Regions from separate parts of the Streptomyces sp. 4N124 genome, predicted to be linked through region 2. Evidence: riboswitches for the same ligand, from Rfam matches in the RefSeq annotation. Region 2 holds a riboswitch; each other region holds the start of a gene.

Region 1 (7,328 bases), on a different contig from region 2:
TAAACGAGAGCTACGCCACCGGTGCGTGTCGTTCACCCGTCAGCCACGCTCCGCGCGATATTGGACAGAAGTGTGCATAGCGTGCCCGCATGAGCACTTCACAGCTGGCCAAGAAGGCCACTTCGCGAATAGGCGCAGTCAGCGCGGTCCTGGGTATCGCTCTTGCGATGGGCGCGGTGACGACCGCATCCGCCGCCGCGACACCCGCCACTCACGCCGCCGTAAAGGCCACTCCGGCCAAGGGTGGCGGCCATGGCGATGATGGGGGGTGCAGCGGCCTCATCGTCCTACTCTGCAACTGACGGACAGCCCGCTCGGGCTGCAGCGAAGGCCCCGGTTCCTCTCTACGAGGAGCCGGGGTCTTCCGCCACCTTGAAGGCGATGCCGTCGAGGATGTCGTGCTCGCTCACGACGACCTCCTCGGCGCCGATCCGCTCCATGATCGAGAGAAGTACGAGAGCGCCCGCACCGATCACGTCCACGCGCCCCGGATGCATGGAGGGGATGGCCGCGCGCTCGGCGTGGGTGGAGCGCAGGAGCCGTTCGGTGATCTCCCGGACGCGGTCGTGCGAGACACGGGAGTGGTGGATGGCGACGGAGTCGTACTCGGGCAGATCCAGCGCGATCGCGGAGACCGTGGTGACCGATCCGGCCAGGCCGACCAGCGTGCGCGCCTCGCGCAGCGGAACCGTCTCCTCGGCGAGGTCGAGGGCGGCTTCGATGTCGGCGCGCATCGCGGCGATCTGCGCCTCACCGGGCGGGTCGGACACCACGCCCTCACGTACGAGGTGCCGCTCCGTCATCCGCACACAGCCGACGTCCACGGAGCGCGCGGCGCGCACATGCTCCTCCCCCACGACGAACTCGGTGGATCCGCCCCCGATGTCCACCACGAGGTACGGCTTGTCGAGGTGATCGCTCCCCGCCAGCTCCTTCGTCGCCCCCGTGAACGAGAACTCCGCCTCCAGATCACCGGAGATCACCTCGGGCTCCACCCCGAGAATGTCCAGCACCTCCCGCACGAACTCGTCCCGGTTCTCGGCGTCCCGGGAAGCCGAGGTGGCCACGAACCGCAGCCGCTCCGCCCCGTGCTCCTTGATGATCGCCGCGTACTCCCGGCACGCCGCGAACGTCCGCTCCAACGCCTCCGGCGCAAGCCGCCCGGTCCGATCCACCCCCTGCCCGAGCCGCACGATCGTCATACGCCGGTCCAGATCGACGAGTTGACCGCTCTTTGGGTCCACGTCGGCGACGAGAAGCCGGATGGAGTTGGTACCGCAGTCGATGGCGGCGACGCGGGTCACTGCTCGTCCTCCTTCGGCGCCGTCACACACGCCCCCTTGAGCCACCACTCCGGCAGCATCTCGATCGCCTCGTCACCAAGGGGGTTCACACCCGGCCCCGCGGCCAGCGAGTGCGCGACAAGCACATGCAGGCACTTCACCCGGTCCGGCATACCGCCCGCGCTCGGAAAGCCCTTCAGCTCCTCGATCTCGTCCCGGCGCCGGATGTAGTCCTCGTGCGCGGAGCGATACGCGGCGGCCAGCTCCGGGTCGGCCTCCAGACGCGCCGTCATCTCCTTCATGACGCCGTTCGCCTCAAGCGTGCCGATCGCCGACGCGGCCTTGGGGCACGTCAGGTAGTACAGCGTCGGGAAGGGCGTTCCGTCGGGCAGTCGCGGCGCCGTCTCCACGACGTCCGGCTGCCCGCACGGGCACCGGTGCGCGATGGCGCGCAGCCCGCGCGGCGGACGCCCGAGCTGCTGCTTGAAGGCCTCGACGTCCGCGTCGGTGGGCTCGGTGCGCGGAGTGGACGGCGGGGGCGTTTCCATGCTCGTACGAAAATCTCTCTGTCAGTTCACTGGTCGGAGGCGTCGGACTTGTCGACGCCGTCCCAGACGTTCAGGTACCAGGGACGGTCCGCCGCCCCGGTGTCGGCGCGCGACTGCTTCGCCGCGTGCGGGTCGACCACGATGAACCCGGTCTCCCCCGGCATCACATAGTGCAGCCGCTGCCGGATCTGCTGCTGGGCGTACGCGTCGTCCTGCCAGCGCGCCTTGAGGTCCCGCAGCTGCTCGACCCGCTCGTGGGCCAGCTGCTTCTGCTGCTCCAGGTCGGCGATCTCGGCGCGCTGGGAGACGTACTGCCTTATCGGATAGGCGAGGGCCACGACCAGCGAGCACAGGACGAGTGCCAGCAGCGCCGCGCGGCCGGTCAGCCGGGAGCGGCGGGCCTGGCGTTTGGTCTGGGACCGGTAGACACGGGCCGCCGTCTGCTCGCCGAGCAGCCGGATCCTGGTCGCGGTGGAGAAACGGTCCCGGTCCTTGACGGCCATGACCCACCTCCCCTTCATACGTGCGTACGTCCCCGCACACGGTACGGGACCGAGTACGGGGACGTACGTACGACGCTGCTCTAAGGCCTGTGTCAGTCCTTGAAGCGCGGGAAGGCGCTGCGACCGGCGTACACCGCCGCGTCGTCGAGGATCTCCTCGATGCGCAGCAGCTGGTTGTACTTGGCGACGCGGTCCGAGCGGGCCGGGGCGCCGGTCTTGATCTGACCGCAGTTCACGGCGACGGCGAGGTCGGCGATGGTGACGTCCTCGGTCTCGCCGGAGCGGTGGGACATCATGCACTTGAAGCCGTTGCGCTGGGCCATCTCGACGGCGTCCAGGGTCTCGGTCAGCGAGCCGATCTGGTTGACCTTGACCAGCAGGGCGTTGGCGGAGCCCTCCTCGATACCGCGGGCCAGGCGCTCCGGGTTGGTGACGAAGAGGTCGTCGCCGACGATCTGGACCTTGTCGCCCAGCTTCTCGGTGATGGCGTTCCAGCCGGCCCAGTCGTCCTCGTACAGCGGGTCCTCGATGGAGACGAGCGGGTACGCGGAGACGAGTTCCTCGTAGTACTCGGTCATCTCGGCGGCCGAGCGGGACTTGCCCTCGAACTCGTAGCTGCCGTCCTTGTAGAACTCGGACGCGGCGACGTCGAGCGCGAGCGCGATCTGCTCGCCGGGGACGTAACCGGCCTGCTTGATGGCCTCGATGATGAGGTCGAGCGCGGCGCGGTTGGACTCCAGGTTCGGGGCGAAGCCGCCCTCGTCGCCGAGGCCGGTGGACAGGCCCTTGGTCTTCAGCACCTTCTTGAGCGTGTGGTAGACCTCGGCGCCCCAGCGCAGGGCCTCGGAGAAGGTCTCCGCGCCGATCGGGGCGATCATGAACTCCTGGATGTCCACGTTGGAGTCGGCGTGCGAGCCGCCGTTCAGGATGTTCATCATCGGCACCGGCAGCAGGTGCGCGTTCGGGCCGCCCAGGTAGCGGAAGAGCGGGAGGTCACTGGCCTCGGAGGCGGCGTGCGCGACGGCGAGGGAGACGCCGAGGATGGCGTTGGCGCCGAGCGAGCCCTTGTTGTCGGTGGCGTCCAGGTCGAACATCGCCTGGTCGATCAGGCGCTGCTCGGTGGCGTCGTAGCCGACCAGCTCCGGGCCGATCTGCTCGATGACGGCGAGGACGGCCTTCTCGACACCCTTGCCCTGGTAACGGTTGGGGTCGCCGTCACGCAGCTCGATGGCCTCGAAGGCGCCGGTGGACGCACCGGACGGAACGGCGGCACGACCCGTGCTGCCGTCGTCGAGGCCGACCTCGACCTCGACCGTGGGGTTGCCTCGGGAGTCCAGGATTTCCCGGGCTACGACGACGTCGATGGACGGCACGAGCATCTCCTTCGTGGATGTGACGCGGTTTAGCAGGACCGCAGCGGCTCTGCGAGATGAGCCTAACCGGCTCCGGGCGATCGGCCACCGGGTCACCCACCCGATGGACAGAACCGAGAGCAAATTGTTTCTGAACGGAACAAAAAGTGGGGCGGACGTGGGGCCGACGCGGGGCCGACTCGGGGCAGAAAAAAGCCCCGCCCCGGTGCGTACGGGGGAATGACGCACCGGGGACGGGGAGCCCGTGGGGACGGGGGGACCCTCACGAGGCCTTCAATACATAGACCACGGATGTGAGGGAGCTGTGGTTCAGCCGTGTTCTGCCCGTGAAGGCAAGATCACTTGAGGTGCAGCTGCTGACCCGGGTAGATGAGGTCGGCATCCTCGACGATGTCCTTGTTCAGCTGGAACACCTTGTCCCAGCCGCCCTTGACGTCGTGCTCCTCGGCGATGGTGCTGAGGGTGTCGCCCTTGACGACCTTGTACTCGCCGTCGCCCTTCTTGACCTTCTTGCCGGTCGGGGTGGTGACGGTCTTCTTGGTGCTCTGCTCGGCGGCGGGGCGCTCGGCGGAGCGGGAGGCCGACTGCTGCTCGCTGGAGCGCGTGGTGCTCTCGCTGCTCTGGTTCTGCGAGGAACCGCTCGACGAGGCGCCGGAGCCGTTGTACGAGGCGCTCGACAGGCCGGTGCCGCAGTTCGGCCAGGCACCCTTGCCCTGGCCCGCGAGGACCTTCTCGGCTATCGCGATCTGCTGGGCCTTGGAGGCCTGGTCGGCGGTGGCGGCGTACTGCGTGCCGCCGTACGCGGCCCAGGTGGAGGCGGAGAACTGCAGACCGCCGTAGTAGCCGTTGCCGGTGTTGATGGACCAGTTGCCGCCGGCCTCGCACTGGGCGACGGCGTCCCACTCGGAGGCGGTGGCGGCGGAGGCGTTGCCGGCCGCCATCAGCGGGGCGGCGACGGCGGCACCGGTGACACCGGCGATGGCGATGGCACGAGTGGCCTTGGACGGACGGCGGTGCTTGCCCTTGCCGGAAAACAGCATGATTGATCCCCTCACCGACGCCTGCGAGGTGAGCTGTCGGGTTCGGGCCGGTTGAGTTGCCCGGCCATGTCTCGTACGAGGCTTTCGTCCCGTACGGGGCACGGCTTCACCCCAAGCCGCTCGGTCAACTGACCGGCGCGGCGCTTACCTTGGGTCCCCCGCTCCTGCCTACGGCGCTGTTAAGCGACGACTGTTCCCGTGCGGCCACTGGCAGGATTCGGCGTTGTGGCAGCCGGGGCTCGTGTTGGCGAGCGGTGATGACCGTAGACACGCGATCCGTGGAATTTCAAAGACGATCAGGGCTTCTGAGACTCATCCCACACTTTCACTAAACCGGACATTCAGCGCGAAGCAGGGCGTCAACTACCGTTGGATTTAGCCCGTTTCGATACCGACTTCGAGGGTCTGACCGGGGATGATGAGGTCCGGGTCGGTACCGATGGTTCCCTGGTTCTCGGTGTAGAGCGCCCGCCATCCGCCGTTCAGCTCAAGGGAGTCGGCGATGGTCGCGAGAGTGTCCCCGGTGCGGACGCTGTAGGTGGCGTGACGGCCGGAGGTGTCGGTACGTACGTCACTCTCGGCCTCGTCCGCGCTGACGCCCCGATGTTTGCCGGTTCCGGTTCCGGTGTCCGTAAGGTACGAAGAGCCGCCACTCTGGCCCGACTTGCCCGTATCGTCACCCTCGACGGGACCCGCGGAAGGGCTGGCGGAATCCTGCGAGGCACTCGGGCTGGAATCGGGGGATGTGTCTGACTTGGCCGAGTTGTCCGCCGCATCCGACGGCTCGTCAGACGGAGACGGGGAGGACGGCGAAGGGGAGGACGAGGAAGGGGAAGCGGAGGGGGACGACTCCGAAGAGGATGACTCAGGTGACTCAGGTGAGTCGGACAAACCGGATGAGTCGGAGGAAGTGTCGGGCGAGGTGGACGGTTCGGCCGATGCCTCGCCCGCCAGGCCCGTGTCGACGTTCGCCGAGCGGGAGTCCTCACCGAGGCCGTGGAGCAGTCCGCAGGCGGGCCACGCGCCGGCGCCCTGGTCCGCGAGGATCTTCTCGGCGACGGCTATCTGCTGGGAACGGCTGGCCTGGTCGGCGCTCGGGGCGTAGTCGAGGCCGCCGTACTGCTCCCAGTCCTCCTGGGGCAACTGCAGCCCGCCGAAGAACCCGTTGCCGCTGTTGGCGCTCCAGGCGCCGCCGCTCTCGCACTCCGCGACCTTGTCCCAGGTGCTGCCGTCGGCCGCGCTCGCGCCGCTCGCACCGAGGAGGGGGATGGCGATGGCGGAGCCGGTCACTCCGGCCGCGACGAGCAGGGCCGGGGCCTGACGGGGGCGACGGTGACGACCGTTCCCGGAGAGCATGCGGGGGCCTTTCGCGAGACAGCAGGGACCGGCGCGGCGGGTGGGGCTGAGGGGCCGCGCTGATCCGTGAACGTATAGGCAGCCCCTCACTTGTCACAAGTTAATGCCGCGTAGATCACGTGAAGATCACAGACATGAGTGCGTGTCACCTTTGCGCAGGTGAGGCGAGTTGGCCAGGTGGCGCGAACTCGACGGGCAAGTCATCAGCGGGATGGCGTGACACGACCGGCAGGCCACCGGCCCGGTGGCGTGAACTCCACCGGCAAGCCACCAGCCCGGCGCCGCGAACACGACCGGCAAGCATTCAACCGGGCGGCGCGAACTCCACCGGCAAGCATTCAACCGGAAGGCGTGAACACGACCGCAAGCCACCAGCCCGCCGCCGCGAACTCCACCGGCAAGCATTCAGCCGGAAGGCGTGAACACGACCGCAAACCACCAGCCCGCCGCCGCGAACTCCACCGGCAGGCCATCAGGCGGGAGGCGTGAACGCGACCGGCAAGCATTCAGCCCGGGGCCGCGAATGCGACCGGCAAGCATTCAGCCCGGCGGTGTGAACTCGACCGGCAGTGTGCGCAGTCCGCGCATGATGAGGCCGCCGCGCCATCTCAGATCGGTGGAATCCACCGCGAGTCGCAGGTCGGGGAGGCGGGTGAGGAGTGTGGCGAGGGCGGTCTGGCCTTCCAGGCGGGCGAGTGGGGCGCCGAGGCAGTAGTGGATGCCGTGGCCGTATCCGAGGTGTTGGTTGTCACGGCGGCCGAGGTCGAGGACGTCGGGGTCGGCGAACCGCTCCGGGTCCCGGTCGGCCGCGGCGAGGACGACGAGGACGGGGTCGCCCGGCGCGATGTGCTGCCCGCCGACGGTGAGCGGCTCGGTGGCGAACCGCCAGGTGGCGAGTTCCACGGGGCCGTCGTAGCGCAGGAGTTCCTCGACGCCGGTTTCCAGGAGGGCGGTGTCGTGGGCGGCAAGGGACCTCTGGAGGCGGGCTCGCTGCTCGGGGTGGGTGAGGAGGGCGTACGTGCCGTTCCCGATGAGGTTGACGGTCGTCTCGAAGCCGGCGAACAGGAGGATGAAGGCCATCGCCGCGGCCTCGTTCTCGGTGAGGTGCTCGCCGTGGTCGGAGGCGCGGATGAGACCGGAGATGAGGTCTTCGCCGGGCGTGGGTTCGGCGGGGAGGGCCGCGCGCTTGCGGTGGATGAGGTCGGCGAGATAGCCCCGCATCTTC
Region 2 (7,328 bases):
ATGCCCCGCTTGGGCACGTTCAGGATGCGGCGCAGCGGGACCGAGTCCTCGGGGTTGGCGAGCACGCGCAGGTAGGCCAGGACGTCCCGGACCTCCTTGCGCTCGTAGAAGCGGACGCCGCCGACGACCTTGTAGGGCAGGCCGACGCGGATGAAGACCTCTTCGAAGACACGGGACTGGGCGTTCGTACGGTAGAAGACCGCGACGTCGCCGGCCTTCGCGTCGCCCGCGTCCGTGAGGCGGTCTATCTCCTCGGCGACGAACTGCGCCTCGTCGTGCTCGGTGTCGGCGACATAGCCGGTGATGCGCGCGCCCGCGCCCGCGTTGGTCCACAGGTTCTTGGGGCGGCGGGACTCGTTGCGCTCGATGACGGCGTTGGCGGCGGTGAGGATGGTCTGGGTGGAGCGGTAGTTCTGCTCCAGCAGGATCGTCGTCGCGTCCGGGTAGTCCTCCTCGAACTGGAGGATGTTGCGGATGGTCGCGCCGCGGAAGGCGTAGATCGACTGGTCGGCGTCACCGACGACGCACAGTTCGGCGGGGAGCAGGTCGTGCTCGCCGGGCGGTACGTCCTCGTCGTGCTCGCCGGTGCCGACGAGTTCGCGTACCAGGGCGTACTGCGCGTGGTTGGTGTCCTGGTACTCGTCGACCATGACGTGCCGGAAGCGGCGGCGGTAGTGCTCGGCGACGTCCGGGAAGGCGCGCAGCAGGTTGACCGTCGTCATGATCAGGTCGTCGAAGTCGAGGGCGTTGGCCTCGCGCAGGCGCGACTGGTACATCGCGTATGCCTGGGCGAGGGTCTTCTCGAAGCCGTCGGTGGCCTGGGCGGCGAAGTCCTCCTCGTCGATCAGCTCGTTCTTGAGGTTGCTGATCTTGGCGCTGAAGGACTTGGGCGGGTAGCGCTTGGGGTCGAGGTCCAGGTCGCGGCAGACCAGGGCCATCAGACGCTTGGAATCGGCGGCGTCGTAGATCGAGAAGGATGACGTGAAGCCGAGCTTCTTCGACTCGCGGCGCAGGATGCGTACGCATGCGCTGTGGAAGGTCATCACCCACATCGCGTTCGCGCGCGGGCCGACGAGCTGCTCGACGCGCTCCTTCATCTCACCGGCGGCCTTGTTGGTGAAGGTGATCGCGAGGATCTGGCCGGGGTGCACCTTGCGCTCGCCGAGCAGGTACGCGATGCGGTGCGTCAGCACGCGCGTCTTGCCGGAGCCGGCGCCGGCCACGATGAGCAGCGGGGAGCCGGAGTGGACGACGGCCGCTCGCTGGTTCTCGTTCAGCCCGTCCAGGAGCGCGGCCGGGTCCACCGCCGGGCGGTGGGCGCCGTCCCGGTAGTACGCGTCCCGGTCCGGCGGCGCGTCGAACTTCCCGCCGAACAGATCGTCCGGAACCGGCTCCGGCACATGATCGTCCTCGGGCGGCGGCGGGGGTTCCTCCGCATGGGCCCGCGGGGCCTGGAGGTCCGCCAGGAAGCTGTCATCAAAGAGGCTGCTCATCGCTCTCCGAGTTTAGGGCGCCCCACTGACAGCCCGCCGCCGCCCTGAGAACATCGCCGAATTCCAAGCCCCAAGGGTCTCAGAGTGTGCGAACCCTCAGTCGGCCCAGAAGAAGGCCGGCCGGCTCAGAAGCCGAGGATCTTCCAGACCTGGCCGCCCGGCGTCCTCCCCTGCCCCAGATCCGTTCCGTCCCGGTCGGCGACGGACCAGGCCGAGACATAGACCTTGCCGTCGTACGGGTCGACGGCCACGCCCGCCGGGAACGGCACCTTCACGTTCGTCCGCTTGCCGTGGGAGACCTTGGTGACGACGCCGGCGAAGAGCTGGCTGACGTACAGGTCGCCCTTGTCGTTGACGGCGAGGCCGGTGATCGAGCCGAAGCCGGACTTCCAGCCGAGGATCTTGCCGGTCCAGGGGTCGACCTGCCACACGCGCGCGGTGGGCTTCTCGGTCTCGCCGTTGAGCTCGCCGACGTAGAGCTTGCCGTCGGGGCCGAGCACCAGGGAGGTCGGGACGGACTGGTTCTTGTCGTGGTCCGGGAAGACGGTGAAGGGGCGGGCCCGGCCGGACGGCGAGACCTCGATCAGGTCGTTCCCGGCGGCGTCCGCGACGATCTTGCGGCCGTCGGGGAGCGCGAGGACGGCGTACGGGTTGGACTCCACGGATGCCTTGTGCGGGTTGTGCTTCAGCTCTACGGCCGCGATGTCCGCGGCGATCTTCGCCTTGCCGTGGGTGATCTTCAGCAGCTTGCCGAGCTTGTTCCAGGGCGGCGTCGTGGGCACTCCGGCTTCCGGCGGGGCGAAGGTCTCGACGCCCCAGAGCTTGCCGTGCCGCGCGGAGACGCCGTCGACGCCGGTCGCGAAGCCGCCGTCCGGGGCGGCGGCCGAGGGCAGGCCCTGCACCACCCTGTAGTGCTTCCATGCGCCCCCGTTCCAGTAGATCTTGGTGACGGCCGACGAGAGGCCGATGCAGGTCTCGCCCTCCGGCCCCTCCCCGATGCACTGCTTGCCGCCGCGGCCGGCCTCGGCGACGTACAGGCGCCCGTGGTCGTACGACAGCTGGCGCGGATTGTCGAGGCCCTTCGCGATCACGCGGACGACGGGTTTGCCGCCGGTGTGGCTGTCCTGTCCGGCGCCTGCGCTCGCGGGTGCGATGCCCGCGGTGGCGGTGAGTGCGACTCCTGTGGCGATGACGAGTGCGGTGCGTGTCCTCATGGCCGTACTCCCTCTCAGCCGCCACGGCTCCCGACCGTGGCTGGCTGGAAGCTACCGCCCCGAAGCGGGCGGACGCTGTCACTCCGGACAAAATACGAGCAACTCGCCGCAGACCCCTGCGTATTGACCACGGCGAGCGACGCCCCAGGCTAAGGTCACGAAAATGTATCGGGCATTTCGCCCATCAACCTTCACAGGGGCCACACGAGTTGGCTAGCGTTCCTCCAGGCCGCACGACCCCTACCGGCGAACGTCGCCGGGCCGTACGGCCTCCGCCGAGTCCGGCGCGCCCGCTGGGCAGACCGGAGCCGGGGACCCACCGAACTTGGGGTGAATCGACCGGACTTCCCTTCGGGAAGCGGTCGTAGGGCAACCCTTCCGAACCACCCGCCCGAACCCGACAGCTAACTCGGTAGGCGGAAGATGGAAGGAGTCGCCTCCCTTGGCGTCGCACCGCAAGTCGCGTCCTTCGGGTTCGCGCGTCGCAGGCATACGGACCCCCGCCCTCGCCACGGCGGCCCTCACCTCCGTGGCCCTGCTGTCCCAGTCGGCCAACGCCGCTCCCCCGGCCGACGACAAGCCGAGTCTCGAAGAGGTCGAGAAGAAGGTCGACGACCTCTACCGCCAGGCCGAGTCGGCGACCGAGAAGTACAACTCGGCGAAAGAGAAGACCACCAAGCAGCGCAAGCGCGTCGACACCCTCCTCGACGACGTCGCGCAGCGCACGCAGAAGCTCAACGAGGCGCGCGAGGAACTGGGTTCCTTCGCCTCGGCCCAGTACCGCACCGGCGCCTCCGCCCCCGACACGGCGACCTTCCTGCTCGCGGACACCCCGCAGGACTACTTCGACCAGACCCAGCTGATGGACCGGATGACCGGCCGTCAGAAGGAGGCGGTCGACGACTTCGTCACGCAGCAGTCCGCGACGATGGAGAAGCGCCGGGAAGCCACCGCGAGCCTGGAGACGCTCACCGAGTCGCAGGGCGACCTGAAGACCGCCAAGACGACCGTCCAGCAGAAGCTGGCCGACGCACGCGAGCTGCTGTCGAAGCTGACCGCCGAGGAGAAGGCGCGGCTCGCGGAGATCGAGCGGCAGAAGCAGCAGGAGGCCGAGCGCAAGGCCGCGGAACTCGCCAGGCAGCAGGCCGCGGCGGAGGCGGCGGCCCAGGAGGAGGCGCAACGGCAGCAGGAGAGCGGCACCGGCACGTCGGAGTCCTCCGACACCTCCGTGGCCGACTCCTCGTACGCCACGAAGGCCGAGAAGGTCCTCGCCTTCGCCCGCTCCACGATCGGCAAGCCGTACGTCTGGGGCGCCACGGGCCCCGACTCCTACGACTGCTCCGGCCTCACCCAGGCCGCGTGGAACGCCGCCGGCATCTCCCTCCCGCGCACCACCTGGGACCAGGTGAACGCCGGCACGACCGTCTCCCTCTCCGCCGCCCAACCCGGCGACCTGGTCTTCTTCTACGACGACATCAGCCACGTCGGCATCTACATCGGCAACGGGATGATGATCCACGCGCCGAAGCCGGGGGCCTATGTGCGTGAGGAGTCGATCTACTACGACGGTGAGTCGTCGATCCACAGCGTGGTACGGCCCGCCTGACAGGACAGGGACGCGGCACCGGGGTTTCCCGTGCGCACGCGCTCGTGCGTTTTCCGTACGCACGCGCGCGTGCCCCGCTCTCAAGGCGCGTGCCGCTCCCTACCATCGGGGCCATGCCCCGCCCCTCTCCCCTCCGCGCCTGGTGGGCACAGCGCTCACCGGCGGCCGGTGCCGCCGTGATGGCGACCGGCATCGTGTCGGTCGGTCTGCATCTGACGGGGTACGAGGTCCTGTCCCGTATCGCCCTCGCGGTGGCCTGCGCGGCGTGGCTGGGGCTGGCCGCGGACTTCGTCGTACGGCTGCTGCGGCAGCGGGAGAGGTGGGTCGCCGAGGCGGCGACGCCGGGCGCTCTCACCGCCGTGGCGGCGACGACGGTCCTCGGCACCCGCTTCTCCGCCCTGGACTGGCAGCCGCTCGCCGAGGCGCTGCTCGCGCTGGCCGCCGTGCTGTGCCCGGTGCTGCTCGTCGCCGTCGTACGGCACTGGCGGCGGCGTATGCCGGGCGCGGTGTTCCTGGGCTGCGTGGCCACGCAGGGGCTCGCGGTGCTCGGCGCCACGCTGGCCGCTGCCGAGGGGGCGGCCTGGCTCGCGCGGGCGGCGATGGTGCTGTTCTGGCTGGGTCTTGTGCTGTACTGCGTCGCGCTGGCCTGCTTCGATCTGCGGCAGGTGGCCGAAGGGGCCGGTGATCACTGGGTCGCCGGCGGCGCGCTCGCCATCTCCGCGCTCGCCGGGTCGAAAATCGTCGCCGCCGACAGCGCGGCCCTGTACCTCTGGAACGACGACAACGACGGCGTCCTGCGCTTCATGACCGCCGTGGTGCTCGTGCTCGACCTGGCCTGGTACGCCGTCCTGCTCGTCGCCGAGTTCGTCCGCCCCCGGCTGCGCTACGACGTGCGTCGCTGGGCGACCGTCTTCCCGTTGGGGATGACGGCGGCGGCGACGCTCTCCGTGTCCTCCGCCCTCGATGTGCCGTGGCTGGACGGGCTGGGTGAGGTGCTGCTGTGGATCGCGGTGGCCGCCTGGCTCGCGGTCGCCGCCGGCATGATCACGGCCACGCGGGCCGCCGCCACCTCCGCCGCCGCACCGCAGGACGTCAGGTCCACAGCACCGCGATGAAGACGTTCGCCGTGGTCAGCAGTCCGACCAGGCCGAACAGCGGCTTCTCCACCTGCTCGTCGTCGCGCTTCACATAGACGAGCCCGAGGATCACGACCAGCAGCGCCAGCTTCACACCGATCTTGATGTTGTTGACGGCCTGATCGTCGGCCTGGTTGAGGCCGACCAGGACCGCGCCGGTGACCAGCATCGTCAGCGCGCCGTGCAGCATCGCGGGGACGAAGCGGGCGGTGCCCTGGCCCATCGCCTTCATCTGGGTGAAGAAGCCGCCGAGCAGGGCGGCGATGCCGATGATGTGCAGGCCGACGAAGAGATGGATGAGTACGTCCATGAGGCCGGAGCCTAATCAGAGGCGTACGGGGCACATGACACCGGCCTGCCCTTCGCGCGGACGGTGCATATATGCGGTCCATAGCAGCCCGTCATCCCCGGGAGTCCCGGAATCCTCACTTCGGTCACCACACTGCGTGAAGTCGACGGCCCCGGATCGGGATCACGATCACTTACGGTCACCGCCCGGTCCGCTCGCGTCAGTTCCGCGCAATGCGTCACCCGTCCGACACACCCGGGTTTAGCGTCCTCCCCCAGGTGACCGGCTCCCCACCGCCGCCCGGGCCAGGGGCGGCAGTCGATCACCCCGCCGAGAAGGTCCGGCGGCGGTCCGCTCCCCCTGTGCGGGCCGCCGCCGGACGCAGAGCCGCCGACGCCCCCACGCACCGGCGGTCGTACGAAAGGACGTGCAGGTCCACGTGGCAGCGCACCGCAAGCCCCGACAGCGTTCCTCCGGCGGCACCTCGGTCCGTACGGCCGCCACGATCGCCCTCGCGGGCGCCGCGACCGCGACCGGTCTGGACGGGACCGGGCATGCGGAGCCGGAGCTGACGCCCGCTCAGGTCAAGGCGAAGGTGGACAAGCTGTACCAGGAGGCGGAGGTCGCCACCGAGAAGTACAACGGCGCGACGGAGAAGGCGGAGGCGGCCGAGCAGCGCCTGCGGGACCTGCGGGGCGAGGCGGCGCGCAAGACGGACGGCCTCAACTCCGAGCGGGAAGCGCTGGGTTCGATGGCGGCGGCACAGTACCGCGACGGCGGCCTCGACCCCGCGCTCCGGCTCGCGCTCTCCGCCGACCCGGACGGATACCTCCAGGGCGCCGAGTTCGCCGAACGCGCGGGCAGCCGTCAGGCCGCGTCCGTCGCCCGGGTACGCGAGCAGCTGCGCGAGATCGAGCAGCTGCGGGGCGCCGCGCACATCGAGCTGGCCTCGCTGACGTCCCGGCAGACCGAGCTGAAGCGGCACAAGAAGACGATCACCGGCAAGCTGGACGCGGCCCGGCGGCTGCTGTCCCGGCTGACGGCCGAGGAGCGGGCCCGGCTCGAGGACGCCGGACGGGCCTCACGTACGGGCGCACGGGACGGCCTGACGGGACCGGTGACGGCGCCCAACGCCCGTGCGGCCTCCGCCGTTTCGTACGCCTACCAGAAGCTCGGCAGCCCTTATGTGTGGGGCGCGACCGGCCCCGACGCCTTCGACTGCTCGGGCCTCATGCAGGCCGCGTACCGCTCCGCGGGCATCTCCCTGCCCCGGACGACCTACGCCCAGATCGACGCCGGCCGCCGTGTCTCCCGCGCCGAACTCCTCCCGGGCGACCTGGTGTTCTTCTACTCCGGCATCAGTCATGTCGGCCTCTATGTCGGCAACGGCCAGATGATCCACGCCCCCAACCCCTCGGCGCCGGTACGGCTGGCTCCCATCGACGAGATGCCGTTCGCGGGGGCGACGCGGGTGGCGTGAAGGTGTCCGTCGGCACACCACAGGGCGTGGCATGCCCACGTCGGCACGGTAGCGTCTGCGAAACGCTTCGTACGACGTCCCGTGCCCCGAGAAGGTGTCGATGCCGCGCT
Region 3 (7,328 bases), on a different contig from region 2:
GGTGGCTGGACGTGAAGACGTCCGGTGACGTCGAGGTGCCGGTCATCGAGGCCGCCATCGACGAGGAGCTCGCCCGGTTCGCCGCGGAGGGCCCCACGGCCGAGGAAATGGAGCGCGCCCAGGCCCAGTTGGAGCGCGAGTGGCTGGACCGGCTCGGCACGGTCGCGGGCCGCGCCGACGAACTGTGCCGGTACGCCGTCCTGTTCGGCGACCCGCAGCTCGCCCTCACCGCCGTCGGGCGGGTGCTCGAGGTGACCGCCGAGGAGGTCCAGGAGGTCGCCAAGGCCCGCCTGCGGCCCGACAACCGCGCGGTGCTCGTCTACGAGCCGACCGTCCCCACGGAGACCGTCGAGGAACCCACCGAAGACCTGGAGTCCGCGGCGACCGTGGAAGCCACCGACGAGAACGAGGAGGCGGCCAAGTGACCGAGCTCGCCGCTATGGAATTCCACCCCGAGCCCCGGGCCGGCGAGGCCAGGCCGTGGGCGTTCCCGGCCCCCACGCGCGGGACCCTCGACAACGGCGTCACGGTCCTGCGCTGCCACCGCCCCGGCCAGCAGGTCGTCGCCGTGGAGGTGCTCCTCGACGCGCCGCTGGAGGCCGAACCGGCCGGACTCGACGGTGTCGCCACGATCATGGCGCGGGCCTTCTCCGAGGGCACCGACAAGTACTCCGCCGAGGAGTTCGCCGCCGAGCTGGAGCGCTGCGGAGCCACCCTCGACTCGCACGCCGACCACCCCGGCGTCCGGCTCAGCCTGGAGGTCCCGGTCTCACGGCTGTCCAAGGCGCTCGGCCTGCTCGCCGACGCCCTCAGGGCGCCCGCCTTCGCCGACAGCGAGGTCGAACGGCTCGTCCGCAACCGCCTCGACGAGATCCCGCACGAGCTGGCCAACCCCTCCCGCCGGGCCGCCAAGGAGCTGTCCAAGGAGCTCTTCCCGGCCGGCTCACGCATGTCGCGTCCGCGCCAGGGCACCGAGGACACGGTCGAGAACATCGACTCCGCGGCCGTACGCACCTTCTACGAGAAGCATGTGCGTCCCGCCACGGCCACCGCCGTGGTCGTCGGCGACCTCACCGGCATCGACCTGGACGCGCTGCTCGGCGAGACGATCGGCGCCTGGACCGGCTCACCCGCGCAGCCGCGCCCGGTGCCGCCGGTGACCGCCGACGACACCGGTCGCGTCGTCATCGTGGACCGCCCCGGCGCCGTCCAGACGCAGCTGCTCATCGGCCGTGTCGGTGTCGACCGCCACGACCGCGTGTGGCCCGCCCAGGTGCTCGGCACCTACTGCCTCGGCGGCACCCTCACCTCCCGGCTGGACCGTGTCCTGCGCGAGGAGAAGGGCTACACCTACGGAGTGCGGGCGTTCGGGCAGGTCCTCAGGTCCGCCCCGGACGGCTCGGGCGCCGGGATGCTCGCCATCAGCGGCTCCGTCGACACCCCGAACACCGGCCCCGCCCTCCAGGACCTGTGGACGGTGCTGCGGACGCTCGCCGCCGACGGGCTCACCGACGCCGAGCGCGATGTCGCCGTACAGAACCTGGTCGGTGTGGCGCCGCTGAAGTACGAGACCGCCGCGGCCGTCGCCAGCACACTGGCCGACCAGGTGGAGCAGTACCTGCCGGACGACTACCAGGCCACGCTGTACCGGGAACTCGCCGCGACCGGCACCGTCGAGGCCACCGCGGCTGCCGTACGCGCCTTCCCGGTGGACCGTCTGGTGACGGTGCTCGTGGGCGACGCGGCGCAGATCAAGGAGCCGGTGGAGGCCCTCGGCATCGGCCAAGTCACCGTCGTGTCCGCCGAGTAGAGCCGCCCAGAGGCGAACACTCGGCCTACGCGCGCGTGGAGCCCCGGTGACGGAAGCGTCACCGGGGCTCCCTTATGTCCGAATTACGGGAGAGGTTGCCTGTCTGGCCTGTGGCATGCGCTACAAAAGCCGTGATCCGTTTGGGGATTGAAAGATGTCCCGTTTAGCGTCTTCCGGGCTGTCCGTCAGGCACTGCGCCGCACCCGCGGCACCGGACAGTCATCGCCGAGTCCCCACACGGCGCGAGCCAGGGGAGCCGGGGACCCACCAACGTAGTCCCTGGGGTGAATCGGACGCCCGCGCGTGCCGCGAGGGGGTCCGTAGGAGACCTTCCTGCTCCGAACCCGTCAGCTAACCCGGTAGGCGAGAAGGAAGGAAAGGACCAGCCACTACATGGCGTTCACCCGCGCCACCGGGAAGCACCGCCGTCCCAGCCGTATCCAGCGCACCACCGCCCGCGCGGCGGGCGTCGCGGCCCTCACCACCACCGGCGTCATCGGCACCCTGGCCGCCCCCGCGCTCGCCGCCGAGCCGGCGGCCGAGACGACCGGCCTGATCCCGGTCCTCAGCAGCGCCGCCGCCGACCAGATCGCCGAACAGGCCGCCGCCCAGCAGCAGGCCGCCGAAGAAGCCGCCGCCGCGAAGAAGGCCGCCGAGGCCAAGAAGAAGGCCGCTGCGGAGCGGGCGCAGCAGGCCCGCGAGGCCAAGGAGCGCGCCGCCCGCGAGGCCGAGCGCAAGCGCCTCAACAGCTACGTCCTGCCGATCACCGGCTCGTACGTCTCCACCGGCTACGGAGCCGGCGGCTCCGTGTGGTCCTCCGGCAGCCACACCGGCGTCGACTTCCACGCCGCGAGCGGCAGCTCCGTCCACGCGGTCGGCCGCGGCACCGTCGTCGAGGCGGGCTGGGAGGGCTCGTACGGCAACCAGGTCGTGATCAAGATGAACGACGGCACGTACACCCAGTACGGCCACCTGTCGTCCATCGGCGTCTCGGTGGGCCAGAGCGTCACCCCTGGCCAGCAGATAGGGCTCTCCGGCGCGACCGGCAACGTCACCGGGGCGCATCTGCACTTCGAGGCCCGTACGACCGCGGAGTACGGCTCCGACATGGACCCCGTCGCCTACCTGCGCTCGCACGGCGTGAACGTCTGACGGCAGACCCCTCCGCGCCCCCAGGCCCCGGCTCCCCGAGCCGGGGCTTTCGGCCTTTCATACCCCCGGCTGTCCAAAAAATATCCATGGATTCCGGCCCGCCATCGGAAATTCCGGCTCATTGCCATAGAGTCACTGAACACGCGTCAATCGTCGACGTTTCACGGGGATTAAAGCGGAGGTCGGTCATGCGTATTCCGGCGCACTCGGTATGCACGGCGATCCGGGACGACATCGTCGCCGGTGTCTACGAGCGCGGCAGCCGGCTCACCGAGGAACTCCTGGCGCGCCGCTACGGCGTCTCGCGCGTCCCCGTCCGTGAGGCCCTGCGCACGCTGGAGGCCGAGGGGTTCGTGGTGACCCGGCGGCACGCGGGCGCGTGCGTCGCGGAACCGACCGAGCAGGAGGCCGCGGACCTGCTGGAGATGCGCATGCTCCTGGAGCCGCTCGGCGCCTCCCGGGCCGCCCAGCGGCGCACCGAGGCGCATCTCAAGGTGCTGCGGGGCCTGGTCAGGCTGGGGCAGGAGCGGGCCAGGAGGGGCAACAGCGAGGATCTGCGCTCCCTGGGCGGCTGGTTCCACGAGACGCTCGCCCAGGCCTCCGGCAGCCCCGCGCTGACCTCGATGCTGACCCAGTTGCGGCACAAGATCGCCTGGATGTACGCCGTGGAGGCGCCGGCCAACCCCGTGGAGTCCTGGGCGGAGCACGGCGCGATCGTCGACGCGGTGGCGCGCGGCGACGGCGAGCGCGCGCGGGCGGTCACGGCGCAGCACACGGAGCGCTCGACGGTCGTGCACCGGCTGCGGTTCGGTGTCCAGGGAGAGCGCACGGAGCGTGTGAGGAACTCGCAACATGCCGTAAACATGACGAGCCTGCGGCATTAACACAAGAGCCGTATACAAAGAGGGTCTAATTCGCGGGGGATTATTTCTGCTGCCCGCGATCGGAAAATGCGAAGGGCTCGCCCGGAAATTCGGACGAGCCCTTCAATTGTGCTTCTCAGACGGTCTCGGGAAGCTCCTCGAGCCCCTCGGCGACCAGCTTCGCCAGCCGGTCGAGGGCGACGTCCGCGCCCTCGGCGTCGGAGGCGAGCACGATCTCCTCGCCGCCCTGGGCGCCGAGCCCGAGGACAGCCAGCATGGAGGCCGCGTTGACGGGGTTGCCGTCGGCCTTGGCGATCGTCACGGGGACCCCTGCGGCCGTGGCGGCCCGGACGAAGATGGAGGCGGGGCGGGCGTGGAGACCCTCGGCCCAGCCGACGTTGACGCGGCGCTCAGCCATGTGATGCTGCCCTTCAGGTGTTCAGGGTTGTCTAGACCAGTTTCCCATATCGTGAAGCAAGGCCGGAACGGTCCTGCGTCCCGTCCTTGAAGTGCCGTCGGACCGCGGCCTCGGCCCGACTCCCGTCCTCCACAGACTGCCTCGCGCCGTTGTCGTACGCGAGCCGTACTCTGGGCCCCATGCAGAGCGCGCCGGACCGGCACGAGTACCCCGCCCACTGGGAAGCCGACGTGGTGCTGCGCGACGGCGGCACCGCGCGCATCCGCCCCATCACCGTTGATGACGCCGAGCGCCTGGTCAGCTTCTACGAGCAGGTCTCGGACGAGTCGAAGTACTACCGCTTCTTCGCGCCCTACCCGCGTCTGTCCGCCAAGGACGTCCACCGCTTCACGCACCACGACTTTGTGGACCGGGTGGGACTCGCGGCCACCATCGGCGGCGAGTTCATCGCCACCGTACGCTATGACCGCATCGGCGCCGAGGGGCTGCCCGCGTCCGCGCCGGCCGACGAGGCCGAGGTCGCCTTCCTCGTGCAGGACGCCCATCAGGGGCGCGGTGTCGCCTCCGCCCTCCTCGAGCACATCGCGGCCGTCGCCCGCGAGCGCGGCATCCGTCGCTTCGCCGCCGAGGTGCTGCCCGCCAACTCCAAGATGATCAAGGTGTTCACGGACGCCGGGTACACCCAGAAGCGCAGCTTCGAGGACGGCGTCGTACGCCTGGAGTTTGACCTCGAACCCACCGACCGGTCGCTCGCCGTGCAGTACGCGCGCGAGCAGCGCGCCGAGGCGCGGTCCGTGCAGCGGCTGCTGATGCCCGGCTCCGTCGCCGTCATCGGCGCCGGCCGCACCCCCGGCGGCGTGGGCCGCAGCGTCCTCGGCAACATCCGGGACGCCGGGTTCACGGGCGGTCTGTACGCCGTGAACAGGGCCCTCCCCGAGGAGCTCAAGGAACTCGACGGGGTGCCGGCCTACCGCTCCGTGCGGGACATCGAGGGGCCCGTCGATCTCGCGGTCGTCGCCGTGCCCGCGGACCATGTCCCCGAGGTCGTCACCGAGTGCGGCGAGCACGGCGTGCAGGGGCTCGTCGTGATCTCCGCCGGGTACGCCGAGAGCGGCCCCGAGGGGCGTGAGCGGCAGCGGGAACTCGTACGGCACGCGCGCGCGTACGGCATGCGGATCATCGGCCCCAACGCGTTCGGGATCATCAACACGTCCGACGGCGTACGGCTGAACGCGTCCCTCGCCCCCGAGATGCCCCGCCCCGGCCGCATCGGGCTCTTCGCCCAGTCCGGCGCCATCGGGATCGCGCTGCTGTCCCGGCTGCAGCGGCGCGGGGGCGGGGTCACCGGGGTCACGGGCGTGTCCACCTTCGTGTCCTCCGGCAACCGGGCGGACGTGTCCGGGAACGACGTCCTGCAGTACTGGTACGACGACCCGGAGACCGACGTCGTCCTCATGTACCTGGAGTCCATCGGCAACCCTCGCAAGTTCACCCGGCTCGCCCGGCGTACGGCGGCGGCGAAGCCGTTGGTCGTCGTGCAGGGTGCGCGGCACGGCGGTGCGGCGCCGCAGGGGCATGCGGTGCGGGCGACGCGGTTGCCGCATGCCACGGTCTCCGCGTTGCTGCGGCAGGCCGGGGTGATCCGGGTGGACACGATCACCGAGCTGGTCGATGCGGGGCTGTTGCTCGCGCGTCAGCCGCTGCCTGCGGGGCCTCGGGTGGCGATCTTGGGGAACTCGGAGTCGTTGGGGTTGCTGACGTACGACGCGTGTCTCTCCGAGGGGCTGCGGCCGTTGGCTCCGCTGGACCTGACCACGGGGGCGACCGCGGCGGACTTCCATGCGGCGTTGTCGCGGGTGTTGGCGGATGACGCGTGCGATGCGGTGGTGGTGACGGCGATACCGGCGATCGGGGAGTCGTCGGTCGGGGACGCGATGTTGGCGGAGGCGTTGCGGTCGGCTGCGGCGGAGGTTCCCGGGAAGCCGGTGCTGGTGGTGCATGTGGAGCTTGGGGGGCTGGCGGAGGCGTTGTCGGCTGCGGCGAGTACTGCACCACAGGCCGGTTCCGGCGCATCCGGCGTCGGCGCTGGGCGGGGGCGGGTCGCGCAGCCCGGCGCTGACGGGGCGCCGCCCGCGCCCACCCGTGCCGCCCCAGGCGGCACGACTGCCCGCGGCTGGGCGGAACCCATCCCTGCCTATCCCGCCGCCGAGCGCGCCGTCCGTGCTCTCGGGGAAGCCGTGAAGTACGCGCAGTGGCGGCGTGATGCCGCCGAACCCGGCAAGGTGCCCGAGTACGAGGACATCGATGAGAAGGGTGCTGCCCAGCTGATCGATGGGCTGTTGGCGCGGGGGCAGGGGCTGACCCTGGGGACCGAGGAGACGTGCGAGCTGCTCGGGAAGTACGGGATCGGGGTGCACCGGGCTCTCCCCGCGCTTTCACCCGATGACGCCGCCATGGCCGCCGACGCCCTCGGCTACCCCGTCGCCCTCAAGGCCACGGCCCCGCACCTGCGGCACCGGGCCGATCTGGGCGGCGTACGGCTGGATCTGGCGGACGAGGAGCAACTGCGCAGGGCTTACGCCGAGTTGACGGAGCTGTTCGGGAAGCCGGAGGAGTTGCGGCCGGTGGTGCAGGGGATGGCGCCGCGCGGGGTGGACACCGTCGTACGGGCGGTGATCGATCCGGCGGCCGGGGCGGTGCTGTCGTTCGGGCTCGCCGGGGCCGCCTCCCAGCTGCTCGACGACACGGCGCACCGGATCGTCCCGGTCACCGACCGGGAGGCGGCCTCGCTGGTGCGGTCGATCCGGACGGCACCGCTCCTGTTCGGCTGGCGCGGCTCGACGCCAGTCGACACCCCGGCCCTGGAGGAACTGCTGCTGAGGGTGTCGCGGCTGGTGGACGACCACCCGGAGGTCGTCGCGGTGACCTTGGAGCCGGTCGTAGTGGCCCAGCGCGGAGTCAGCGTGCTCGGAGCCTCCGTACGGCTGGCACCCCCGCCCGCCCGCGACGACCTCGGCCCGCGAACGCTTCCGGCGTACTAGAGACCGACGTGACCGGTGCCTCGCAGTCAGTGGCCCCCCGTAGG
Region 4 (7,328 bases), on a different contig from region 2:
AGCGGGAGGTGGTGCAGTGCGGCGCGGGAGCGGTTACGACTGTGACGTGCTCGTGGTCGGCGGTGGGATCGTCGGGCTGTCGACGGCGTATGCGATCACGCGGGCCGCGCCGGGGACACGGGTGACGGTGCTGGAGAAGGAGGGGGGACCGGCCCGGCACCAGACGGGGCGCAACAGCGGCGTCATCCACAGCGGGATCTACTACAAGCCGGGCTCGCTCAAGGCGCGGTACGCGGTGCGGGGCGCCGCCGAGATGGTGAAGTTCTGCGCGGAGTACGGCATCGCGCACGCCGTCACCGGCAAGCTCATCGTGGCCACCGACCGGGAGGAGCTGCCCCGGCTGCACGCGCTCGTGCAGCGCGGCCGGGAGAACGGCATTCCGGTGCGCGAGCTGGGCCCCGCACAGGTCATGGAGTACGAGCCGGAGGTGTGCTCGGTCGCCGCGATACACGTCGGGACGACCGGCGTCTGCGACTTCGTGGGCGTGGCCCGGCAACTGGCCGAGGCGTCCGGGGCGGAGATCCGGTACGGCGCGGAGGTCGTACAGGTGGATCGGCGCCCGACGCTCGGAGTGGCCGTGCGGACGCGGGACGGGGCGGTCGTACGGGGGCGGGTGCTGGTGAACTGCGCCGGGCTGTACTGCGACGAGGTGGCGCGGCTGACCGGGGACGAGCCCGGGATGCGGATCGTGCCGTTCCGCGGGGAGTACTTCTCGCTGGCGCGGCCCGAGCTGGTGCGGGGGCTGGTGTATCCGGTGCCGGATCCGGCGTTTCCGTTCCTCGGGGTGCATCTCACGCGCGGGATCGACGGAGGCGTGCACATCGGGCCGAATGCGGTGCCCGCGCTGGCCCGCGAGGGGTACGGGTGGGGGACCGTGCGGGTGCGGGAGCTCGGTGGGGTGCTGGCCTGGCCGGGGGTGTGGCGGATGGCTGGGCGGCACTGGCGGTATGGGGCCGGGGAGCTGCGGAGGTCGGTGTCGAAGGAGGCGTTCGCGCAGGCCGTGCGGAGGCTGGTGCCGGCGGTGACGCGGGACGATCTGGTGCCGGCTGCGGCGGGGGTGCGGGCGCAAGCGGTGTTGCGGGACGGGACGCTGGTGGATGACTTCATGATCCGGGAGGGGGAGCGGGCGGTGCATGTGCTGAACGCGCCCTCGCCTGCGGCGACGGCTTCGCTGCCGATCGGGCGGGAGGTGGCGCGGAGGGCGTTGGCTGTGCTGGGCGGGGTGTAGCTGTGCGGGGGGGGGTGTTGGCTGAGCTGGGCGACGTGTAGCGGTGCGACGGCGTTGGGGCTGGCCGGGGTGGGTCGCGCGGCCCGGGGCTGACGGGGTGCCGCGGGGCTGGGCGCCGTGAGGTGGGTCGCGCAGCCCGGCGCTGACGGGGTGCCGCCTGCGCCCACCCGTGCCGCCCCAGGCGGCACGAATGCCCGCAGCTTGGCGGGACCACGCCCTGCCGCCCGCTGGGCGGGTACCGCCCTCACGGCACACATGCCCGCAGCTTGGACGGGACAGCGGCCTGCCGCCCGCTGGGCGGGTACCGCCCTCACGGCACACATGCCCGCAGCTTCGCGGGACCACGCCCTGCCGCCCGCTGGACGGGTACCGCCCTCACGGCACACATGCCCGCAGTTGAGCGGGGCGGCGGGCGCAGCTTGGTGGGACGGCAGTCCACCGCCTGCCGGGTGGGCGCCGCCCCCGCGGCACCCATGCCCGCAGCTTGGCGGGGGCCAGTAAAATCGACCCCACTGTGTCTGAGACTCACCACGCCACCGAAGCTGATCACGCAGCCGGCATGTCCATTCGTCATAGCCGAGCCAAGGGGGAGCCGCGGTTTCCCGATGGGCCGAAGGCCGATCCCGCGGGGTCGCATTTCGAGCGGCGGATTCGGAGTTTTCAGCCTCGGCGGAGCAGGGTGACGGCGGGGCAGGCGGATGCGTTGCAGCGGCTGTGGCCCCAGTGGGGGCTGGATATCGACGGGCAGCGGGTCGTCGATCTGACCGAGCTGTTCGGGAACGCGAACCCTGTCGTGCTGGAGATCGGGTTCGGGATGGGGGAGGCGACCGCCCAGATGGCCGCGGCGGACCCCGGGACCAACATCCTCGCCGTCGATGTGCACACCCCCGGCCAGGGCAATCTGCTCAACCTGGCCGACCACCACGGCCTGTCCAACATCCGTGTGGGCAACGGCGACGCGATCATCCTGCTCCGCGAGATGCTCGCCCCCGACTCCCTCGACGGGCTGCGCGTCTTCTTCCCCGACCCCTGGCCCAAGAAGCGGCACCACAAGCGGCGGCTGATCCAGCCGGAGTTCCTCAGCCTCGCCGCGACCCGGCTGAAGCCGGGGGCGACCGTGCACTGCGCGACCGACTGGGAACCGTACGCCGAACAGATGCTCGAGGTGCTGAGCGGGCACCCGGACTTCGAGAACACGCAGCCCGACGGCGGTTTCGCGCCGCGTCCCGACTTCCGGCCGCTCACCCGTTTCGAGGGCCAAGGGCTGGACAAGGGACATGTCGTGAACGACCTGCTGTTCCGCCGCGTACTGCACGAAGGTCCCCAGTAACCTTCCCTCGTTAGGGTCAAAACCGTGGCCACCACCCCCCCGTTCCCGCCGCACACCGGAGATCCCGCCGGTGGCACGCGGCGGCACGCGCACTGGTGGCAGAAGCGCTGGGTGCGGTACGGCGCCCTCATCACGCTCCTCGCGCTGTCCGGCCTCGTCATCCTCGCCCTGGTCCGCGAACAGACCGGCACGGAGGGGTTCCTGGTCGGGCTCGGTCTGTCGGTGTTCCCCGTGCCGCTGCTGATAGCCGCCTTCCGCTGGCTCGACCGGGTCGAACCCGGCCCCTGGCGCAACCTCCTCTTCGCCTTCGCCTGGGGCGCCTGCGCGGCGGCGCTGATAGCGATCGTCGCCAACAGCTTCGCGACCAGATGGATAGCTACGGCGACCGCGGATCCGTCCAGCGCGGACACCCTCGGGGCGACGGTGATAGCGCCGATCGTGGAGGAGTCCGCCAAGGCGGCGGCCGTACTGCTCGTCTTTCTCTTCCGGCGACGCGACTTCACCGGGATCGTCGACGGGGTGGTGATAGCGGGGGTCACCGCGACCGGCTTCGCGTTCACCGAGAACATCCTCTACCTCGGTACGGCCTTCGGGACCGACCAGCTCACCGGCGACCGCGGTATCGCCTCCGTGACCGCGGCGACGTTCTTCGTCCGCATCATCATGTCGCCGTTCGCCCACCCGCTCTTCACCGTCCTCACCGGCATCGGCTTCGGTGTCGCCGCGCTCTCGGCGGACCGGCAGCATGTCCGGCGCGTGCTCGTGCCGCTGTCCGGGCTGCTGCTGGCGATGGGCATGCACGCGATGTGGAACGGCTCGTCGAGCTTCGGCACGTACGGGTTCTTCGCCGTGTACGCCATCTTCATGGTGCCCGCGTTCGTGCTGCTGACCTGGCTGTTGATCTGGACGCGGCAGCGGGAGCTGAGGACCGTACGGGCCGAGTTGCCCGCGTATGTCGCCGCGGGCTGGCTGGGGCCGGCCGCGCCCTTTGTACTCGGGTCGATGCGGGCGCGGCGGCTGGCCCGGGAGTACGCCCGTCGTCACTTCGGCAGGCCGGCGGGGCGGGCGGTGGCGCAGTACTAGGCGTACGCGACGTCGCTGGCGTTTCTGCGGCATCGGGGGCGGCGGGGGCGGGCGGGGGCCGACTTCGTCGTACGGGAGCGGGAGTTGCTGCATGAGCTGTGGCAGCGGAGGGGGGTTGCGGGGCCGGCGCTGGACCATGCGGCGCGGGTGGCTGCGCCGCCTTTGCCGGTGTACGGGGCGTATGGGAATGCGGTGCCGTATCCGTATCCCGCGTACAACCCGTATCGGACCTAGCCGGCGTTGCGAGTGGCCCGGCGTGCGGCTGGGCGGGGGTGGGTGCGCGGCCCCCGGCGCTGACGGGGTGCCGCCTGCGCCCACCCGTGCCGCCCTAGGCGGCACGAATGCCCGCAGCTTGGCGGGAGGTACTGCCGCCTGCCAGGTGGGCACCGCCCCCGGCGGCACGCATGCCCGCAGCTGAGCGGGACGGCGGCCGCAGCTGAGACGGCCCCGCCGCAGCAGCGCTACCTCAGGGGTTCAGCCCCTTGCTCCGCAGCCACGCCATCGGGTCGATGCCGCTGTCGGAGCCGCCGGTGTGGACCTCGAGGTGGAGGTGGGCGCCGGTGACGTTGCCGGTGGCGCCGACGCGACCGATGACGTCGCCGGTGGCGACCTTCTGGCCGACGCTGACGCTGATCGAGGACTGGTGGGCGTACCAGAGCTCGGTGCCGTCGTCGAGGGTGAGGACGGTCTTGTAGCCGTAGGAGCCGTCCCAGCCGGCCTCGGTGATCGTGCCGCTGTGGATGGCCTTGATGAGCGTGCCCGTGGGGGCGGCGAAGTCGAGGCCGGTGTGGTAGCCGGAGGACCAGAGGGAACCGGCCTGACCGAAGGTCGAGGTGATGGTGTACGAGGAGGTCGGCAGCGCGAACTGCTTGGCCAGCTGGGCGAGCCGCTCGGCCTCCGCCTTGGCCGCGGCCTCCTCCTCCGCCTTCTTCTTCGCGGCGGCGGCCTTGGCCTTGGCCTCCTGCTCCGCCTTGGCGGCCGCTTCGGCGGCCTCCTTCTGCGCGGCGGCCTGCACGGCCTGCGCGGCCTTGCTGTCGACCTGGTCCTGCTGCCGCTCGGCCTGGGCGAGGATCCGGGAGCGCAGCGTCTCACCCGCGTCGGCGGCGGACTGCTCGCTCTCGGTGGAGGCCACGCTGACAGTGCTGAGCGCGGTCGCGGTGTCCGCCGAGTCCTCGGCGGCGTCGTCCTAGATGATCGAGCCCACGGACGGCAGGTCGGGCAGGGAGATGGACACCGGCGGCTTGCCGGTGTTGGCGCTGGCCATGCCGCCCGCGCCGACAGCGGCTATGACGCCGACGCCGAGAACCGTGGAGCTCCGGGCGAATGCCCCGTTGCGCTGCTTGCTGACGCGGTGCCGGCCGCGTACGGGACGAATGGACTCCTCGGTGGGGTTCCACTCCTCCAGCGGGCCCTCGTCGTCGGTGCGGTAGCCGCCGTACACAAAGGTGTCGGGCTCGCGCTGACTCGGCACGAAGGGGGCCTCGGGGGCAGGCCGGTTGGACGCCACGTAGGCGTACTCCTTTCCTTCCTTCTCGCCTACCGGGTTAGCTGACGGGTTCGGAGCAGGAAGGTCTCCTACGCGCGTATACCTACCGTGCTTCCACGGTGGCATCCGCGCGATTCACCCCAAGGTGGTGGTTCCCCGGTTCCCTTGCGGAATTCGGCGCGTGCGCACGGAGCCGACTCTTGTGACGGCTGGGACGACCGCGCTGCGTTATCGAACGTTAATAGACGCGGGGGCCGGATTCCAAGCGGTTCCGCTTGATCATTAACGTTTTTGCGCAGGACGTACGGGTCATGACCGATGAAAAACGGGCGAGTTGGCCGCGCCTCAGCGACAACTCAGCAGTCACACCAGTTCTGACGTTGTGTCAGTTGTTACCGGAGCGGGACCGTCCACTCACGCCGGGTGACAACAACCGCGCCCTCACGTACCGCGGCGGGCTCGCTCGACGATCTCGTCCTCCTTGAGCGGCACATCGTGGTGACTGAGACAGATCGGCACCTCGATCTTGCTGAATCCGGTCCCCTCGGTCGCGGCGTTGAACATGCCGCGCGAGAGACCCGCGAGGTTGTCGAGGACCGCGTTCCGCGCCTCCGCCATGGTCTCGACGGCGTTGATCTGAGCGGGAACGGTAAGGCGGCCGATGAACTGGTTCACCGTGTTGCCCAGCGCCTGATTGTGGATCCCCCTGGGCGTCTGCGAGGCGAGGACCATCCCGAGTCCGTATTTGCGTATCTGGCGGATGAGTTCGACCGTGCTCTCCGTACTCGGACTCGCCGCACCGGAGGGTACGAAGTTCTGCGCCTCGTCCATCACCAGTAGCCCGCCCAGGGCACGGTCGCCGACCGGGTGCGCCCGGAACCATGAGAACAAGGTCGCCTGGAGACGGCTGACGAACTGGGCCGGTCCGTCGCCGGACAGGCCGACGAAGCTGATCACCGAGATACGGGCGGTCTTTCCCGGCGACGGGATCAGGAGCATCCCGGGATCGGCGGGTGCGCCGGACTCCCCGAACAGCGGGTCGGTCTCCATCGCGGCTTCCAGCGTGTCCGCCATCTGAACCGCGAAGCGACTGGTCCTGCTGTTCACGATGTCGGGCGAGGGCTCGGCGAGCAGCTCGACGAAGCCGGCCAAGGTCTTGCCGCCGTCGCGCGCGTACCGTTCGAGGGCACGTTTGAGCACCCCCAGCTGCTGGGTCGCGCGAGCACTGCTGCCCCGTACACCGGCATGCGGCGCGAGTGAGGTCACGGTCGACCTGACCAGACGCGGGAAGTCGTCCTCGTCGTCAAGGACCGGACCGAAGTCGGGGAGCGGGTAGAAGGAGATCGGGCGTCCCCGGTTCAGGCCCGGCGTCCACACCACCACTTCGACATCCGCGAAATAGCGTCGGGCCTCGCGCTCCTGTTCCTCCGCCCAGCGATCCGGCGTGCGCGGCCAGGGGTCGCCGAGCCGGGCGAGGTCGTCGTTCGGATCCAGCACGATCGCCGAGACACCGCGCAGAGCACATTGCTCCACAAGTCGCTTGATCAGGACCGTCTTGCCCGATCCCGCCGCCCCCACCACCGCGGTGTGCATCCGGAGCCGTTCCATGGGAACCGCGAACGGACGGCGGCCCCGGACCGTGGCGCCGATGACGATCTCGGTACGAGCCGGCTCGGCGTCCTCCGACATGTCCGCCGCGTCCGCCGTGTCCCCGCTGGAGCCGGTGTCCGTGGCCGTGATGCCGAATTGCTGCCGCAGATCGGCCAGCACCGGCGCGAAGACCTCTATACGGGAGGCGGGGCGTTCCTGTCGCAGCCATTCGGCCAGGCCTGGCGCACGGTCGTCGAGCATGGCCCGGAGAGCGGCCAGGGTCCGGAGATCGGCGGCGCCGATCGGTAACGACACCCCACCCCGCGCCTCGAAGTCGTCCTTGATCTCCTTGGTCTTGGCACCGCTCGGATACGGCATGTTCCGCAGCAGGATCAGACGGCGACTCGTCAGGTGGGCCGCCAGGCCGGCCTCCACAGCCGCGTTGCGTATCCGGGTCTGGGCGGCGCGAGCGTTGTCCGTGGCGATCGCCCGTAAGGACCAGTGGATCTCGCTTTCGCTGTCCTCGTCGACGACATGGCGCAGCCGGGCGTGCAGCGCCGCCTTGCGGCCGAAGTCCGTCTCGATGAGGAACCGTGTCTCGTCCGCACCGA

What was found. Region 2 has a riboswitch for cyclic di-AMP ahead of ACTWQO_RS44155 (NlpC/P60 family protein). Riboswitches for the same ligand answer to the same signal wherever they lie in the genome.
Region 1: it holds a riboswitch for cyclic di-AMP, as region 2 does, so the genes downstream of both, ACTWQO_RS27940 (transglycosylase family protein) here and ACTWQO_RS44155 (NlpC/P60 family protein) in region 2, are expected to answer to the same signal.
Region 3: it holds a riboswitch for cyclic di-AMP, as region 2 does, so the genes downstream of both, ACTWQO_RS22370 (M23 family metallopeptidase) here and ACTWQO_RS44155 (NlpC/P60 family protein) in region 2, are expected to answer to the same signal.
Region 4: it holds a riboswitch for cyclic di-AMP, as region 2 does, so the genes downstream of both, ACTWQO_RS40130 (M23 family metallopeptidase) here and ACTWQO_RS44155 (NlpC/P60 family protein) in region 2, are expected to answer to the same signal.

Annotation. Positions count from the first base shown of each region.
Region 1 is NZ_JBQQBS010000031.1:25,940-33,267, reverse strand. It holds gene ACTWQO_RS27965 (hypothetical protein) at 90-302, shown strand; gene ACTWQO_RS27960 (Ppx/GppA phosphatase family protein) at 345-1,304, opposite strand; gene ACTWQO_RS27955 (DUF501 domain-containing protein) at 1,301-1,831, opposite strand; gene ACTWQO_RS27950 (FtsB family cell division protein) at 1,858-2,334, opposite strand; gene eno (phosphopyruvate hydratase) at 2,427-3,707, opposite strand; gene ACTWQO_RS27940 (transglycosylase family protein) at 4,046-4,747, opposite strand; cyclic di-AMP (ydaO/yuaA leader) riboswitch at 4,751-4,933, opposite strand; gene ACTWQO_RS27935 (LysM peptidoglycan-binding domain-containing protein) at 5,123-6,103, opposite strand; gene ACTWQO_RS27930 (cytochrome P450 family protein) at 6,644-7,328, opposite strand, start outside.
Region 2 is NZ_JBQQBS010000081.1:12,368-19,695, reverse strand. It holds gene pcrA (DNA helicase PcrA) at 1-1,493, opposite strand, end outside; gene ACTWQO_RS44160 (ScyD/ScyE family protein) at 1,619-2,707, opposite strand; cyclic di-AMP (ydaO/yuaA leader) riboswitch at 2,971-3,141, shown strand; gene ACTWQO_RS44155 (NlpC/P60 family protein) at 3,150-4,313, shown strand; gene ACTWQO_RS44150 (tellurite resistance/C4-dicarboxylate transporter family protein) at 4,427-5,428, shown strand; gene ACTWQO_RS44145 (hypothetical protein) at 5,406-5,759, opposite strand; gene ACTWQO_RS44140 (NlpC/P60 family protein) at 6,178-7,218, shown strand; gene ACTWQO_RS44135 (hypothetical protein) at 7,319-7,328, shown strand, end outside.
Region 3 is NZ_JBQQBS010000021.1:113,391-120,718, forward strand. It holds gene ACTWQO_RS22360 (M16 family metallopeptidase) at 1-425, shown strand, start outside; gene ACTWQO_RS22365 (M16 family metallopeptidase) at 422-1,810, shown strand; cyclic di-AMP (ydaO/yuaA leader) riboswitch at 2,024-2,190, shown strand; gene ACTWQO_RS22370 (M23 family metallopeptidase) at 2,204-2,962, shown strand; gene ACTWQO_RS22375 (GntR family transcriptional regulator) at 3,151-3,846, shown strand; gene ACTWQO_RS22380 (HPr family phosphocarrier protein) at 3,962-4,243, opposite strand; gene ACTWQO_RS22385 (bifunctional acetate--CoA ligase family protein/GNAT family N-acetyltransferase) at 4,423-7,284, shown strand.
Region 4 is NZ_JBQQBS010000061.1:51,924-59,251, reverse strand. It holds gene lhgO (L-2-hydroxyglutarate oxidase) at 17-1,228, shown strand; gene trmB (tRNA (guanosine(46)-N7)-methyltransferase TrmB) at 1,788-2,558, shown strand; partial or broken gene ACTWQO_RS40135 (PrsW family intramembrane metalloprotease) at 2,583-3,875, shown strand; partial or broken gene ACTWQO_RS40130 (M23 family metallopeptidase) at 4,108-5,148, opposite strand; cyclic di-AMP (ydaO/yuaA leader) riboswitch at 5,160-5,317, opposite strand; gene ACTWQO_RS40125 (helicase HerA domain-containing protein) at 5,569-7,328, opposite strand, start outside.